DNA from 4 places in the Ruegeria sp. AO1 genome. Region 4 is predicted to be linked to each of the others. Evidence: riboswitches for the same ligand, from Rfam matches in the RefSeq annotation. Region 4 holds a riboswitch; each other region holds the start of a gene.
What was found. A riboswitch is a leader RNA that binds a small molecule or an ion and turns the genes downstream of it on or off. The one in region 4 is predicted to bind cobalamin.
Positions count from the first base shown of each region.

Region 1: it holds a riboswitch for cobalamin, as region 4 does, so the genes downstream of both, ACR3FB_RS02210 (hypothetical protein) here and ACR3FB_RS12615 (DUF4198 domain-containing protein) in region 4, are expected to answer to the same signal.
Region 2: it holds a riboswitch for cobalamin, as region 4 does, so the genes downstream of both, nrdH (glutaredoxin-like protein NrdH) here and ACR3FB_RS12615 (DUF4198 domain-containing protein) in region 4, are expected to answer to the same signal.
Region 3: it holds a riboswitch for cobalamin, as region 4 does, so the genes downstream of both, ACR3FB_RS03630 (aromatic ring-hydroxylating oxygenase subunit alpha) here and ACR3FB_RS12615 (DUF4198 domain-containing protein) in region 4, are expected to answer to the same signal.

Region 1 is NZ_JBQFJC010000001.1:444,903-449,109, reverse strand. It holds gene rsgA (ribosome small subunit-dependent GTPase A) at 1-404, shown strand, start outside; gene ACR3FB_RS02215 (alpha/beta hydrolase family protein) at 448-1,305, opposite strand; cobalamin riboswitch at 1,466-1,685, shown strand; gene ACR3FB_RS02210 (hypothetical protein) at 1,774-2,181, shown strand; gene ACR3FB_RS02205 (protein-tyrosine phosphatase family protein) at 2,178-2,681, opposite strand; gene ACR3FB_RS02200 (DNA polymerase III subunit gamma/tau) at 2,955-4,207, shown strand, end outside.
Region 2 is NZ_JBQFJC010000001.1:909,364-913,570, reverse strand. It holds gene ACR3FB_RS04440 (DEAD/DEAH box helicase) at 1-1,114, shown strand, start outside; cobalamin riboswitch at 1,203-1,394, shown strand; gene nrdH (glutaredoxin-like protein NrdH) at 1,480-1,701, shown strand; gene nrdI (class Ib ribonucleoside-diphosphate reductase assembly flavoprotein NrdI) at 1,717-2,130, shown strand; gene nrdE (class 1b ribonucleoside-diphosphate reductase subunit alpha) at 2,112-4,207, shown strand, end outside.
Region 3 is NZ_JBQFJC010000001.1:756,134-760,340, reverse strand. It holds gene ACR3FB_RS03635 (FAD-binding oxidoreductase) at 47-1,126, opposite strand; gene ACR3FB_RS03630 (aromatic ring-hydroxylating oxygenase subunit alpha) at 1,132-2,403, opposite strand; cobalamin riboswitch at 2,468-2,671, opposite strand; gene ACR3FB_RS03625 (GNAT family N-acetyltransferase) at 2,791-3,312, opposite strand; gene ACR3FB_RS03620 (type I glutamate--ammonia ligase) at 3,427-4,207, opposite strand, start outside.
Region 4 is NZ_JBQFJC010000001.1:2,555,576-2,559,782, reverse strand. It holds gene cbiQ (cobalt ECF transporter T component CbiQ) at 1-700, opposite strand, end outside; gene ACR3FB_RS12625 (cobalt ABC transporter permease) at 700-1,278, opposite strand; gene cbiM (cobalt transporter CbiM) at 1,275-1,886, opposite strand; gene ACR3FB_RS12615 (DUF4198 domain-containing protein) at 1,893-2,678, opposite strand; cobalamin riboswitch at 2,809-3,010, opposite strand; gene ACR3FB_RS12610 (FKBP-type peptidyl-prolyl cis-trans isomerase) at 3,269-3,697, shown strand; gene ACR3FB_RS12605 (hypothetical protein) at 3,710-3,889, opposite strand; gene ACR3FB_RS12600 (enoyl-ACP reductase FabI) at 3,949-4,207, opposite strand, start outside.

The DNA.
Region 1 (4,207 bases), 2.1 Mb from region 4:
CTGCGGCAATCCGCGAGGATGATGCGCGAGGCCGCCACACCACGACGTCTCGCGCCTTACATCCGATGCAAAATGGCGGTTGGCTGGTCGACACCCCCGGCATGCGCGCCCTGCGCCTGCTCGACGCGCAGGACGGGGTGGACGAAGTGTTCTCGGACATTCTGGAGCTGGCCCAAACCTGCCGGTTCTCGGATTGCCAGCATGAGGCCGAGCCCGGTTGCGCTGTGCAGGCGGCGATTGAAGCAGGCACACTGGATGCAGATCGGTTGGAACGCTGGCGCAAGCTGAGGCGCGAGGATCAGCGCAACTCTGAGACCGTGGCCGAGGCGCGGGCACGCGACAAGGCTTTCGGCAAGATGGTCCGATCTGCGATGCACGGAAAATCCGCGCGGCGCGGCAATTGAAACACGGGCTGAAAAAGGGGCGTCGGTCCGCCGGCGCCCCCCATCAAGCGATCAATCGTGGCCAGAGCACCGCATTTCGGCGGGCAAACACACCGATATGGCCGATCTCCCGAACACCAAACTCTTCCGGTGACAACAGGTGACGGCGTGCTTTTGGACCATAAAGCTCGGCCAACCGCCAAACGGCAGCTTCTGGGACCATCTCATCATCTGTGAAGGCAAAAAGGTCGACGGGAACGTCAGCATCCTGCCACGTAGCTTGCGGCAGTGTGTCTCCGATCTCGGGCAGATAGCTTTGCGGCGCGGTGCACCATTTGCGCCATTGCCAATAGACCTTAGGCGGTAGGTCTGTTCCAAACCCAAGTGCCTTGCCCGGCAAATACCCCAGGCCGCTCACGACCAGAGGCACATGCCCATACCAGAACAACCCGGCCAGAGCGCGGTACGGCCAAGGATGATCGCCCAACTTCACAAGGCCAGAACAGACGCAGATCATGCGATCAATCTTGTCGATATCCGGCTGCACTGGCCCCAGCATCCCTCCAAGCGAATGACCAACAGACCATTGCTGCGACAGCGGGAACCGTCGGCGCATCTCGGCCCGCGCGGCGGGCATGTCCTGCAACGCCCAATCCGCCATCGAGATCTTCGACCGACGCTGTGGCCCCGATTTCGAATGACCGAATTCCCGGTAGTCATAGATCAGACAGGCGATATCCCGATCCGACGCCAACCACTGTGCGAAATGCTTGTAGTAGTCACGCAGAACTCCCGTCGCGCTGTTGACCACCACTACGGTTTCGGGCTGCGCCACGGGCCGGTAGATCCGCCCGGACAGGGCGCCATCCCCCACCGGGATCTGAACATCTTCGATCAGCACTGTATGGTTTGAATCCAACATGGGTATCCTCGGCGGAAAACTGAACTGATGAGTTCATATTGCAACTTGACCCCAGACAGCCCATGCAAGTCAACTGCGATCCCGCTTGACCACGCGTCCACTTCGCGGCTCGGCTTTCCGCAACGCAGAAAGTTCAACTTGACTCAGAATGGTTATGAACGCTAGCGATGGTTCGATGGTTCTCGGCTTTCACAAGACGTCGGGATGAAAAGGGAACACGGTGCGGTTTTCCCCGGCTTGATCGGGTCAAACCAAGTCCGCGACTGCCCCCGCAACTGTAAGCGGTGAGCGATGTCGAAAAGCCACTGGCCGAAAGGCCGGGAAGGTCGGCAGAGCAGTGACCCGCAAGTCAGGAGACCTGCCATCGTCAACATAACCCAAACTCGGGCGGGGTGTCCGGGCAGGCCGTGACAGACCCTATCTGCCCCACCTGATCCCAGCACCAGTCCACCGCGCGGAGGGCGCAGGATGATCTGGAAGACGAAGACACATAGGTTCTCAGCAACCATCTGCCAACATACCGGCAAGACTTGCCCTGCATTGGCACGGCTGGCGCGTTCGATGGTTGACGCACTGGACCAAGCCGGTCCGGCGACCACATCGGATTTCGCAATCGAAGGCAGCAGCGACCTGACCCATTGCACGGACGGCTGCCACGCCCGGTTTCGGGCCAGCCAGTCTCGGGTGCGGGTCTATTGCGGAGCGGACCCTAATGCCGACAGCGAGACCCTCCATCGCTACGCCGACCTTATGTTCGGAACCGAAACGAGCAGCCTGCCTAGCGCAGCGATGACATCCCTGCCCTGCGCCATGCTCGAGGCATCAGTGATTGCGCCGCGCAAACCGGCCCCGGCGGAACTGCAACTGTCGGCTTAAGAATCCGCCAAAACTCGGGCGGGCAAGATGGCCCAGTGCTTCTGCGCATCGGTTTCGACTGCGCAGGGGCGCAGCTTGCGCAACCGGTCCAGCGCTTGGATTGGAGCCTCACCGCATTCGATCATCAATCTCAGCACAACCATGCCAGAGCGACCGCATCCGCCCTGACAATGGACAAGCACGCGCCCTCCGCCAGACAAAGCCTGACGCGCCGCGGCACTGACATCGGGCCATTGCGCATCAACCTCTGACGGTGGCACGCCGAAATCCTGAATCGGCAAGTGCACCCAGCGGCTGGCGCGACCCTGAACGTCGCGGCCAAAATCGCGGGCTCCGAACTGGACCAGCTCGGCCTCGGTTGTCATCGACAACACGAGGCCCGGCTTCCAATCTCCGATCGTTTCAAGGTCGCCTGCATAGTCGCCGCCCTTTCCCGGCATCGACGTCAGGGCAAGTGTGCCCCCGCCCACTTGCAAAGCATGAATGACCAAATTCGTCATGACAGCATCCCCCCGGAAGCGTTGATCCTGACTTTAATGCGTTTCGGGTTTTATCTGAATCACCCTGCGACACGAATGTCCCGAGAACGCCGCAGGCGTGGCAGGGTATTCGTGTCTCAAGTTAAACCCGAAACGCTCTAGGCTTGAGTCACAATCCGCAGAGTGTACCCCTGACGCGCCGGTTTCCAAAACAAAATCGTTCTTCAACTCATGTGGACGCGGGCGGCGCAGGCCTCTACGCTGCGGTGACGTCCCGAATCCGCCAGAGCAGACATGACCGACTCAGACAGCCCCGCCTATCAGGTTCTCGCCCGCAAATATCGCCCGGAAACCTTTGCCGATCTGGTGGGTCAAGATGCGATGGTCCGCACGCTGAAAAACGCGTTCGAGGCGGACCGCATCGCGCAAGCCTTTGTCATGACGGGCATTCGTGGAACCGGCAAAACCACGACCGCGCGGATCATTGCGAAAGGCATGAACTGTATCGGACCGGACGGAAATGGCGGCCCCACGACCGAACCTTGCGGCCAATGTGAACACTGCGTTGCCATCATGGAAGGTCGCCATGTCGACGTGATGGAGATGGACGCCGCCAGCCGCACCGGCGTCAATGATATTCGCGAGATCATCGACAGTGTCCGCTACCGCGCTGCCTCGGCCCGCTACAAGATCTACATCATCGATGAAGTCCACATGCTGTCGACCAGCGCCTTCAACGCGCTGCTCAAGACGCTCGAGGAGCCGCCGGCGCATGTGAAGTTCATCTTCGCCACAACCGAAATTCGCAAGGTTCCCGTCACGGTTCTGTCGCGCTGCCAGCGCTTCGACCTGCGCCGGATCGAACCCGAGGATATGATCGGCCTGCTGCGCAAGATCGCCTCGGCGGAGAGTGCTGAGATTGCCGAAGACGCCTTGGCGCTGATCACCCGTGCTGCCGAGGGATCTGCTCGCGACGCGACCTCATTGCTCGATCAGGCGATCTCGCACGGGGCCGGAGAGACGACGGCAGATCAGGTACGCGCGATGCTAGGCCTGGCGGATCGTGGCCGGGTTCTGGACCTCATGGACATGGTCCTGCGGGGCGATGCGGCAGGGGCGCTGACCGAGCTTGGTGGCCAATATGCCGAAGGGGCTGATCCACTAGCCGTGCTGCGTGATCTGGCCGAAATCACTCATTGGGTTTCGGTCGTGAAGATCACTCCGGACGCAGCCGAAGACCCTACTGTTTCCCCGGATGAACGCGCCCGGGGCCAGCAGATGGCTGAGGCCCTTCCCATGCGGGTACTGACTCGGATGTGGCAGATGCTGTTGAAAGCGCTTGAGGAAGTTTCAGCCGCCCCCAACGCCATGATGGCTGCCGAAATGGCTGTGATCCGCCTGACTCACGTGGCCGACTTACCCAGCCCGGAAGAGCTGATCAAACGGCTGCAGGATACGCCTCCGCCCCCCAACGGCGGCCCAGGCGGCGGGACGCCAATCCAAAGCAACGGAGCGGCCCCGGTTGAAGCCCGCGCCGCTACAAGCTA
Region 2 (4,207 bases), 1.6 Mb from region 4:
CCGCCTAACGGCGCGGCTGTCGAATCGTGGATTCTCGGTCGTGGCCCTGTCCGGAGAGCTGACGCAGAGCGAACGTTCGAACGCGCTGCAAGCCATGCGCGACGGGCGCGCCCGCGTTTGTGTGGCGACCGATGTAGCCGCGCGCGGGATCGACCTGCCGAACCTTGATCTGGTGATCCATTCAGAACTGCCGAACAGCCATGAAACGCTGTTGCACCGCTCGGGCCGAACCGGACGCGCCGGACGGAAAGGCGTCAGCGCGCTGATCGTGCCGCCCGCGTCGTTCAAAAAGGCGCAACGCCTGCTGAAATTCGCCAAGCTGACTGCCGATTGGGGGTCTGCGCCCTCGGCCGATGAGGTTCAGGCGCAGGACATGCAGCGGATGTTCAGCTCGGACGACTGGACCGTGGATGTGACCGAGGGCGAAAGTGCGCTCGTCGACGATCTGGTCTCGCGCTTTTCACCGCAGCAACTGGCGGCGGCCTATCTGCGTCAATACGGGCGCAAACACTCCGCCCCGGAGGAACTGAGCGACGCACAAGATACCGCGCCAAAGCCGAACGTTCCCTTCGGCCCAAGCGTGTGGTTTTCGCTGTCGGAGGGTCACAACGAAAACGCCTCACCCCGCTATCTGCTGCCCATGTTGTGCAAGGCGGGGAAGATCACCAAGACCGATATCGGTGCGATCCGCATTGCTGACACCGAAAGCTATATCGAGATTCGCGAAAGCAGCGTTGAAGGTTTCCTGAAGGCCATTGGCCCCGAGATGACGGTCGAAGGTACCAAGACCCTGGTGCAACTGGACGCACCGCCCGCCCTTTCCGGTGGTGGCCGCAAAGGTCCCAAGCGCGACTTCAAAGGCAAGAAGCGCCGCGAACGCCCGGCCCGCGCGGCTGAGCCTCAGCCCGCAAAACCACGCCGCAAACCTGCCGAGAAACCCAAGCTAGAGACGCGGCCCAAACGGGATGAGGCCCCCTCGGGCGATCAGCACAAGAAACCTGCGCGCCGTCCGAAAGGCCCGCCTCCGCCCAAAGGCAAGCCAAGCAGCAAGAAAAACCGCGCACGTGCGGCTGCGATGAAGGGTGGCAACGCGATGCCCAAGCGGAAAAAGTAAACCGCCTTAGCGCACGCGGCAGGTTGTGCAAGCGAAGAAATTTATTTTCTTCGCCACACCATATATTGACAACACGCCACCACCAACCCCAATATGGTGTTGCTTCGGTTCTTTCGATTCCTGTTGAAAGCTAAGAGGGAAACCGGTGAAAAACCGGCGCTGCCCCCGCAACTGTAAGCGGAGAGTTCGGCTGAATACGCCACTGAAAGCGTGCTTTTGGGAAGGTCAGTCCGAACGTCAATCCGCGAGCCAGGAGACCTGCCGCAAGCAAAGAAAGAGAACCGCGAACGGAGGGTTCGGGGGCGTGTTCAGGGGTCATTTTGCCCGCAGCGTCCTCGGCATTCATTAAAAGGACAGAGGACGACATGAGCATTACCGTATATTCCAAACCCGCATGCGTACAATGCACCGCCACCACCCGCGCGCTGGATGCAAAAGGCATCACATATGACGTCATCGACCTGACCCAGGACGACAGCGCCATGACCCACGTGACCGAGCTGGGTTATCGTCAGGCTCCTGTCGTTGTGGCGGGCAGTGATCACTGGTCGGGGTTCCGCCCGGACATGATCGCCCAACTGGCCTGATCCATGGCCGCGCCGATCCCGGCGCTGGTCTATTTTTCATCGAAATCCGGAAACACCCACCGCTTTGTCTCGCGGCTGGGCCTGACCTCTTTCCGCATTCCGAATGGAATGGACCCGCTGCCCGACGCCGGACACCCCTATGTGCTGATCAGCCCCACCTATGCAGATGGCGAAGGACGCGGGGCGGTTCCGAAACAGGTGATCCGGTTCCTGAACGACCCGGACAGACGCGCCGGGATCGTTGGAGTGATCGGCACAGGCAATCGTAATTTTGGTGCGACCTACGCTTTGGCCGGTCGCATCATCGCCCAGAAATGCAACGTACCGCTGCTCTACACGTTTGAGTTGGCCGGAACAGAGACCGACATCGCCCGCGTCCGCGCCGGGCTGGAAAAACTAGGGAGACACCTATGCTCGACAGCAGCGTAAACGAGCAGGACTATCACGCATTGAACGCGATGCTGAACCTCTACGATGGTGAGGGTAAGATCCGCTTCGATGCCGACCGTATGGCCGCGCGGCAGTATTTCCTGCAGCACGTCAACCAGAACACTGTGTTCTTCCACTCGCTGGATGAAAAGCTCGGGTATTTGGTGTCCGAAGGCTACTACGAAGAGGCCGTTCTGGACCAGTATTCCAAGAACTTCATGCGCAAGATCTGGGATGCGGCCTATGCCAAGAAATTTCGGTTCCCGACCTTTCTAGGCGCATTTAAGTATTACACCTCATACACGCTGAAAACCCGTGACGGGCAGCGGTTCCTGGAACGCTATGAGGACCGCGTCGTCATGACCGCGCTGGCGCTGGCGCGCGGCGATGAGGCGCTGGCCCTGTCCTTCATGGAGGAAATCCTCGACGGTCGCTTCCAACCCGCCACGCCTACCTTCCTGAACGCGGGCAAAGCCTCACGCGGCGAGCTGATCTCGTGCTTCCTGCTGCGGCTTGAGGACAACATGGAAAGCATCGGGCGCGGCATCAACTCGGCCCTGCAACTGTCTAAGCGCGGCGGAGGTGTGGCGCTGCTCCTGACCAACATCCGCGAGCACGGCGCGCCGATTAAGGGCATTGAGAACCAATCCTCGGGCGTGATCCCGGTGATGAAACTGCTGGAGGACAGCTTCTCCTACGCCAATCAGCTTGGCGCGCGGCAAGGTGCGGGTGCGGTGTATCTGAACGCGCACCACCCGGACATCATGCGCTTCCTCGACACCAAGCGCGAAAACGCGGATGAGAAGATCCGTATCAAAACGCTGAGCCTTGGCGTGGTGATCCCTGACATCACTTTCGAGCTGGCGAAGAAAAACGCCGATATGTATCTGTTCTCGCCCCATGACGTGGAAAAGGTCTATGGCGTGCCGTTCTCGGAAATCTCGGTGACCGAGAAATATCACGAGATGGTCGATGACAAGCGCATCCGGAAATCCAAGGTCAATGCGCGTGAATTCTTCCAGACCATTGCCGAGATCCAGTTCGAATCCGGCTATCCCTACGTGATGTTCGAAGACACGGTGAACCGGATGAACCCCATTGCGGGCCGGATCAACATGTCAAACCTGTGCTCCGAGATTTTGCAGGTCAATGAGGCGTCGGAATTCAACGATGACCTCAGCTATGCGCATCTCGGCACGGATATCTCTTGCAACCTCGGCTCGCTGAACATTGCCAAGACGATGGATGGCGGTGATCTGGGCCGTACTGTCGGCGCTGCGATCCGCGCGCTGACGGCGGTGTCCGAAATGTCAGCAATCGACTCGGTGCCGTCGGTACGTCGAGGCAATGATGAAAGCCACGCAATTGGTCTGGGGCAGATGAACCTGCACGGGTTCCTTGCCCGCGAACATATCCACTATGGCTCGCCTGAGGGGGTCGAGTTCACATCCGTGTACTTCGCAACCGTGGCGTATCACGCGATCCGCACCTCTTGCGATCTGGCGCAGGAACGCAACGCATCATTCAAGGGGTTCGAGAACTCCGACTACGCCTCGGGCACCTTTTTCGACAAATACACCACCCGTGACTGGCTGCCCGAAAGCGAGCGGGTGAAGGCTCTGTTCGATGGCATGACCCTGCCCACAAGCGACGACTGGGCAGCGTTGAAGGCAGATGTGATGAAACACGGCCTTTATAACCGCAACCTTCAGGCGGTGCCGCCGACCGGCTCGATCAGCTATATCAACAATTCGACCTCTTCGATCCATCCCATCGTCTCGAAGATCGAAATCCGTAAAGAGGGCAAGATCGGCCGCGTCTACTATCCGGCGGCTTTCATGAACAATGACAACCTCGAATACTACCGCGACGCCTATGAGATCGGCCCCGAGGCGCTGATCGACACATATGCCGCGGCCACCGAGCATGTGGATCAGGGCCTGTCTCTGACCCTGTTCTTCCCGGCCGAAGCCACGACCCGCGACATCAACCGCGCGCAGATCTACGCGTGGAAGAAAGGCATCAAAACCATTTATTACGTGCGTCTGCGCCAGGAGGCCCTTGAAGGGACCGAGGT
Region 3 (4,207 bases), 1.8 Mb from region 4:
GCAGGCGGCCGTAGCCGCTCTGCAGTTTCAGCCTGAGACTTCCCGTTCACACCTCAACTTCGACCTTGCCGATCGGGTTTGAACAGCACGCCAGAATGTAGCCTGCTGCTATGTCATCCTCGGAGATACCGCCATTGTGTACCATGTGAACTTCACCCGAGGTCTTTTTGACCTTACAGGTGCCGCAAACGCCAAACGTACAGCCCGAGGCAATGTTCAACCCGACCGCGCGTGCCGCAGCCAGAACCGTATCCGTCTCGGCAACCTTGGCAGTGACGCCCGAACTCGCAAAAACGATCTCGGCGGCGCTGTCATCGTCGGGGATGACGTCGTACAGATCGGGTTGATCTGCTTCGGTCTCAACCGGGGCACCAAAGCTCTCCTGATGGTAGTTGTCCATGTCAAAGCCAAGACCCGACAGAGCGTCCCTAACAGCTTGCATGAACGGCTCCGGACCGCAGCAATAGACCTCGCGATCCAGATAGTCTGGGGCCATCAGGCCCAACATCAGCTGGTTGAACTGACCCTGGTAGCCGGTCCAGGGACTGTAGCGATCCGCTTTCTCCACAACAAACTTCAGATCCAGACCCGGCGTCCGGCTTGCCATCTGCTCCAACCGTTGGCGGAAGATGATCTCGGACGGACGCTTGGCGCAGTTGATGAAGACGACATCCAGATCGCGGCCTTCATCCCACATACAGGTCGTCATGGACATCATCGGCGTGATGCCCGAGCCCGCCGAGATGAACAGATATTTGGGGGCAACGCTTTCAGCATTGGTGAACAGACCCGCCGGGCCAATCGCCCGCATCCGCATACCCGGCTGCAGATTGTCCAGCATCCAACGCGTGCCGATACTGTCCGGCTGCGCCTTAGCCGTGATCGTGATGGACCGTGGACGCGATGGGGATGACGAGATCGTATAGGTCCGATGCACAACGCCCCCCGGCTGCCCCGGTGCCGGAATTTCCAGCGTCAGGAACTGACCCGGATGGTAGGCAAACAACGCCCCCGAAGGGGCGCGAAACGTAAAGCTCGCGGTGTTTGGCGTTTCGGGCACGACCGAGACGCATTCCAGCGTCTCGTCATCCTGCCAGATCGAGGCAACAGCGTTCAGATCTTTCATCTCCGTCACTCCGCCGCCATCGTGTTAGGTGCCAGGTGGCGCGCCAGGGTGCTGCAATACCAATCGGTGAATTGCAGAACACCGGATTCCTGGATCCCCGAATACGGCCCCGGCACATAGGCCGGGCTGTTGATGCCCATCTGGTTGTCTTCTACCACGCGGCGATCTTCGTCATTGGTGGCCATCCAAACTTCGGTCAGGCGCTTGACGTCATAGTCGACCCCTTCAACCGCATCCTTGTTGACCAGCCATTTCGTGGTGACTTCGGTCTCGGTCGGGCTGACCGGAGTGACGCGGAAAACAATCGAATGATCAGCCAGGAAGTGGTTCCATGTGCTGGGATAGTGGAACTTCAACAACGTCCCCGCATCCGCAAAGGGCGAACGGCCCAGAAAGCGGCGTACAGCGGATTTGCCGTCCAGAGTATAGCTTTCCGCCCCTTCCTTCAGCGGCATCCGCGCCAGACGGTATTGCCCGTCATCATGCAGATAGAACTGAGACGGCATGCCTGCGGCCTCACACCGGTCGAAGTGAGTTTGCATGAAGGCCGGGGTTTCACCCCCTTCGATACCGGTCACCGAGGGATCATCAGGGAAGGTCCGGCACAGCGAAGGGTGGTTGCCGCCGCAGTGATAGCACTCGCGGTTGTTTTCCCAAACGAGCTTCCAGTTGCCGTTCTCGATGATCGTGCTTTCAAAAGCGACCTTGGCGTTGCTCAGATCATGCGACTCCAGATAGGGACGCGCCTTGTTGGCGAATGTGTCGAAATCAGGCGCTTCATCTGCAAGACAGATATAGACCAGCCCGGCCAATTCCCGGCAGTGAACGGTTTTCAGCCCGTGTTGTTTGGGGTCGAAATCCGGCCCCATGTCGCGGGCCCACAGCAATGAACCATCAAGCTCATAGGTCCACTGGTGATAGGGGCAAACCAGTTTGGGCGAGTTCCCCTTGGCCGCTTTGCAGATGATCGACCCGCGATGGCGGCAGGTGTTGTGGAAGGCCCGGATCTGGTTGTCCGCACCGCGCACGATGATCACGCGATATGCGCCTACATTGTAGGTCACATAGTCGCCTGTTTTCACCAGCTCACATGCCGGAATGGCGAACAGCCAGTCCCGGTAGTGGATGACTTCAAGGTCGGTCTGAAAGACCTCTGGATCTGTATAGAATGCCTGTTCAAGGGCATAGGCCGGGTTTCGACGCGCCAACAGGCTTTGAACGTTGCTCACTTCTGGCTCTCCTGCCGCGCCCCGCGGCTTCGCTTGGGCAGATGACATCAGAGGCCATTCCGGAGCCGCGCGAGGATCACGTCCGAAACCTGTGCCCCCACCGCCACCCGCGGTTTGACATATATGCAAGGCTGGTTTCCGGACTTGAAAGGGGCTTACGCCCGGTTTCGACACCTTCCCGGGATCCTCGTCCCAGTGGTCACCTGTCGAACCTGACCTTTCTTACCGTTGCGGGGGCAGCGCCGGAATTGCACCGGCTTCCCAATTCTCTGCCACCTGAGAATCAGACAGCAGCACCTCACACGCGCAACCTACTCGGAGAAGGACTCGTGGCTGAAAGCCTTGCGACATTTCCAGAAACAAAACAGACATGGTCTGCAAAAATGGAAACCTGAAACAGGGCTGCGTTTTGAGACAAGAACAAAAAAACGGAATTCACCCGTGCTGCGATGTGTCCCACAAATGCGAGTGCATAAAGGGCGCAATCGCAAGTGTCTTGCCCCCCAGCTTTTCAACATATCCTGCGGTAAGCTCTAGCGCCATCCATGCCTCGGGGATCGTCAGAAGGTCCGGATATGGCGTCTCTTTGTCGGTAGGGACAAACCCAAATCGGGGATAGAAAGTCGGAACGCCCAACACGAAGACAGCGTCTGTTCCAACGGATCTCAAGTGGTTGATGCTCGTCTCCATCATCTCTCTGCCAACACCGAGACCTTGATGCTCGGGCGAGACACCGCAGGGCGCCAGAAGACAGCATTTAACGTCCGGGTGATCCTGGAAGACAAACGGGGTGAACATGACATTGCCCGCGATCTGCCCCTCACGCCTTACGCTGATTGAAATCGTTTCCGGATACTCAAGGAGATCTTCGGCGAGTTGAGCGATTTCGTCACCTTCTGCTTCGCCAAAAGCCAGCCTATGCACATTCAAGATGGCATCGGTTTCTGAACGGTCCATGATCCATCCCTATCCTGAGCTAAACAGCCTGCGCCGCGTCATACGGCGCGAAACTACCCGACCGACGCCCCAGATGTCGCATTTGGCGAGCTTCGGCAAGACCAGCCGCTCAGGTCAATATGTTTCTTCGTACAATCGGCAGCGTGCGTCTGTGTCCAGATGTTCGGTTGTCGCGATCTCGGATTGCTTGTGCGCTTGATACACCTCAGCGAAGCCTTTGGGGAACCAACCGGTGACAACCGGGTTGGAAACGAACCGGTCTAGCGCGTCTTCCAAGGTCTGAGGCAAGCGCACCAGCCCCCTTTGGTTCAGTTCTGCGACGTCCAACAGCGAAAGATCTTCCTCGGTTGGAATGGGCGCGGGTAGCCCCTCTTCGATCCCTTGCGCCCCAGCCATGACAACCGCCGCAAGCGCCAGATGAGGCGAAGCTGCAGCATCCGCCGCGCGGTATTCGATGTTGAACTGCCCCGTGATCGAGGCCGGGTCTTTTGCAGTTACAGGACAAATCCGCAAGGAAGCCTCGCGATCGCGGAAACCCAGATTGTTGAAAGCCGCAGACCAACGATGCGGTGTCAGGCGCTCATACGAGATCACCGAAGGCGCAGTCAGGGCCAGGATTGCATCCAGATATTTCAAAACTCCAGCAGCGAAGGCACTCGTCAGGTCCGACATACCGCAGGGCCCGTCTTCGGCGTAGGTCAGCGGCGCGCCTCTATCGTCAACAAAGCTCATATGGATATGGACCCCATTCCCAACGCTCGCGACATCACGAATAGGGGTATAGGTCGCCCGCTCGCCATAGGCCTGTGCAGTCGCATAGGTCAGTTCGCGTACCATGATGGCCGCGTCCGCTGCGCGTACCCCCAGTTCAGGACCGATGACGACCTCATATTGG
Region 4 (4,207 bases):
AGTCTTGCAGCAACAGCATCTTGCCTGAAAACCCCCGGCATTTCATCGCGCCGAGGATGCGCTCGGACCGTTCGATTGCCCGGACTAGCATCATGCCGACCAGATAGCCAAAGCTGCGATAGGTGTGCCAGTTGGTACCGGGGCGGAAGCTTCGGACCTTCATGGCTGCGCGGAGGCGTTGGTATTCCTCATGCAGGACGTCGATGTAGCGGATGGTGAACATCAGAAGATGCACCAGTGTTTCCGGGCAGCGGAGCCGGTGCAGGGCGTGGCCCAAGGTGACAGGTTCCATCGTGCCGACCAGAACCATCAGGGCCAGAATCACGGCATTTGCGGTCAGCGCGATTTCCAGGGCTTTCCAGAACCCCTGCCAGCTGGCCGGAAACCCCGAGATGGTAAACATCGGGTCCCCGGGCATGGTGAAGGGCAAAAGGACCAGCATGAAGATGATGAAACTGTCCATCATCGCCATCCGCTTGAGCGTTTTGCGCCAAGGTAGCCGGGATATCACCAGCAGAGACAGCGCGACCATCAGCGCCGCCGTAAGGGCGGGCAGGGACGATAAGGAGACCACAACGACCGCAAAGACAGTGGACATGACGATGCGCACACGCGGATCAAGCGAGGTGATCAACCCCCGTTGGCCGACCGTGCCAGCCTCGGCCAGCGTCCGTTCCTGTGGTCCCAGTACGTGTGCCATCAGCCTGCCAGTTTCCTCCGCGCTGCGAGGTAGAAGCCCAGCCCGAACAGGCCAAAGATGTATCCGATGCCGCCGAGAATGGTCTGGAGGTCGTTATGTTCGCGATAGGCGGCGATTTCCCGGCGCAGCGGGCGTATTTCGTCACGCACGGCTGCCGCGATGGCTTGACGTTCCTCATCGCTGAGGGAGGCCACTGTGACGCCCTCTGAGGCGGGAGTTGGTGTAGGCGACGCTGCAGGCGTGTTCTGAACGGCGACGCCCATGATCTTGGCGACGTCCTCGGCGGGCATCGTCACCTCGGCCACGTGACCGGCGCCAAGGTCGGCAAAGAAGGTATGGGCGACGGCAGTGGTGGGCGTGTAGATGAAGAACCCGTCTGCATCGGTCGTGGCTCGGCCCAGCTCGACCCCATTGGGATCGGTCACGACAACCTCGGTATCGGTCGCCATGGTGCCGTTGGAGAAGCCGATTTCCCCTTCGATCGCATCGCCGGATGCAAAGACCCCGGCAATCACCTTATGGGCCAGCGCGGGCAGAGGGGCCGTGCATAGGGCCAAGATGAAGGCAAGCTGTCTCATGTGGCGGGCCTTGTCAGAAACAACTCGGGTTTGACCTTTCGCGCCAGAAGGACGGCAAATCCGGTCAGAACGGCCTCGATGACCATCACGGGGATATGGGCAAAGAAGACCAGCTTGGCGGCGGGCAGGAACTCGTCCCCTGACAGGGCCAGTGAGATGCCCACCATGACAGTGGTGGCCGCAATGGCAAAGGCCCCGCCTATGCCGCCCCAGATCGCGCCATGAACAGGCGAACCGCGTCCGATCAGGGGTCGGAACAATAGCCCCGCCAGAACGGCCGGACAGGCGATGTTGAGCGTATTGATCCCCAGCACCGTCAGCCCGCCGAAGCCAAAGAAAACGGCTTGCAGTAGCAGACCCACAAACAGGGCCGGGAAGGCGGCCCAGCCGAGCAGAAGCCCGGCCAGACCGTTGAGGATCAGATGCACCGACGACGGCCCGATCGGCACGTGGATCAGCGAGGCCACAAAGAAACTGGCCGCCAGCACCCCAGCCGTGGGGATACGGTCCAGATCCAGCGACCTGAGGCCCATGGCCACCCCACCAGCGGCGGCAATAGCGCCGCCGATGACGACCGGGTTGGACAGGGCTCCGTCGACGATGTGCATCTGGGGTTACTCCATGTCCCAGGCGCGGATCCAGATCACCGCGTCTTGGCTCAACTCTTTGCCTTCATGTTCGGTTTCAGGACCAGCGCCGAGGGCAGCAAAGCCCCAGTAGCCAGCTTTCGGGACACCGAAGGAGAAATAGCCATTGGCGTCGGAAATGGCGACAACGGCGCCACCCGGCATCGGCGAAACGGTCGGCTCGGAGGAGGCTTGGCTGTCAAAGCTGGGTTTGGCGGCCATGTACTCGATCTCGATCTCAGCGCCAGCAACCGGTTCGCCATTCGCCAGAACCTGACCAGTGAAGGTTGAGCCTGCGATGATGTTGTAGGGCTTGTTCAGCGGCACGATCTCGGTCGCCAGACCTGCGGGGTTCATCCAGTCGGTCGGCAGTTCGTTGCGGTTCAGGAACGCCTTGGTGATCTGTTGGATATAGATGTCCTCGGCCTCTTCGTAATAGGGCTGAGGCACAGTGACCATCACGTAGTCGCCCGAACGCTTGACCGGAACAGTTCCCTGAAAGGCCGCGCCTTCGTTTTCGGGGCTCGAAAACCGGATGGGCTCCAGCGTGTCCAGCAGGTCGGTCTTTTCGCCATTGTGGATCACATAGAATTCCTGCGGCTTGTCCAGATCCATGACATGGCCGTTCTCAAACGGGTGCCAGAAGATCAGCTTGACCGGCACATTGCCCGGTGCCTCGATCAGCGTGTCCGTGGTGTATTCCAGCAAAAAATGCGCATGCGCCATGGCTGGAAGTGCCAGCGCAGCCGTAGCCGTGCAAAATAGTTTCTTCACAAGGTCTTTCCCTCGTCCCTTCGTGCCAACCCCGGCACGTTTTGTTATTTGACATCGGGGAGAACGGAGCCATCAGCCCTAAACGAGGGCACCGGCCCAATGCACACCCCGGCATCGGTGACACACCCCTACCGAGGGTGCAAATCCGGCAGGTCTCCTGACTTGCGGGTCAAAGCATGGGGCTGGCCTTCCCGGGTGAAACCCAGTGGCGTGTCAGCCCTGCTCACCGCCTACAGTTGCGGGGGCAGTTGCGGCATTGGGTGGAACAGAATTCCCCGCACCGCATTCCCTTTTCTCCGGGCGAACCCGGAACCGGACATGAGGACGCTGATGACAGAGATTCCCACTACCGGTCAATCTCTATTTCAACCCTTAGCGATAACATCCTGTCGATAGGATCGGGTGTTCTTGTTCTGCCAGCCGGGTATTGTTTTTAGCGAAGACGTGCTTGCAAGCGACGACAAGAGAATGCGCGCGCTTACAACGCAATCTGGACATCAGAATCAGATGCATGCATCCTGCGCCGCGTCAGACTCCGGCGTAGCGCGCTTGTGTTCGGCGCCCAATTCCCCACAAGCCCCGGAGGCCCAATGTCTGAGATCAAACAAGGCGACACAGTTCGCATCCACTATACCGGCACGCTGCTGGACGACACCGTCTTTGACAGCTCGGACGGGCGCGATCCGCTGGAGTTCGTTGTCGGTTCGGGCCAGATCATCCCCGGCCTCGACAGTGCCATGCCAGGACTGGCGGTTGGCGACAAGAAACGGGTCGAGATTGCCTGTGTCGACGCTTATGGCCCGATCAACCCGGCGATGCGGCAGGACATCCCGCGTGAGGGTATTCCGGATGACATCCCGCTAGAGCCTGGAACCCAGTTGCAGATGCAGACCCCCGACGGTCAGGCGCTGCCTGTTACGGTTGTCGAAGCGAACGAGGCCACGGTGACGCTGGACGCCAATCACCCGCTGGCTGGTCAGGACCTGGTTTTCGATATCGAGGTTGTCTCAGTGAACTGAAGGGTTGGGGGATTAGCCCCAAAGCCCGTCAAGCGCTGCGCGGACCTGCGGTTGCGTGAGGAACACGAACAAGACCAGCAATGTGGTCAGCGTCAAAAGCAGAACACGGGCGCGGGGGCTCAGGAACCCCGTTTTCCGTTTGGTCTGGGTGCCACGCGTATTGCTGGCAAGGATCTGGTCAGTTTTGCTCATGCCCATATCCGTGACGCCGAAAGATGGTCAAATCTTGGCGGCGTCTGGGAAAGATGTGGTCACATGAAATCCGGCTGTGGCATTCCAAGCACGTGGAAACCGCCGTCCACCCGGATGATCTCACCCGAGGTGCAAGCCCCCGCGTCCGAGGTCAGGTAAACCGCTGTGCCACCAACGGCCTCCAGAGTAGCGTTCGAGCGCATCGGCGCGTTCTGGTCGCAGAACTTGTAGGTCTTGCGCGCTCCGCCAATTGCAGCACCGGCCAGCGTCTTCATCGGACCGGGCGAGATTGCGTTCACGCGGATGCCTTCGGGGCCG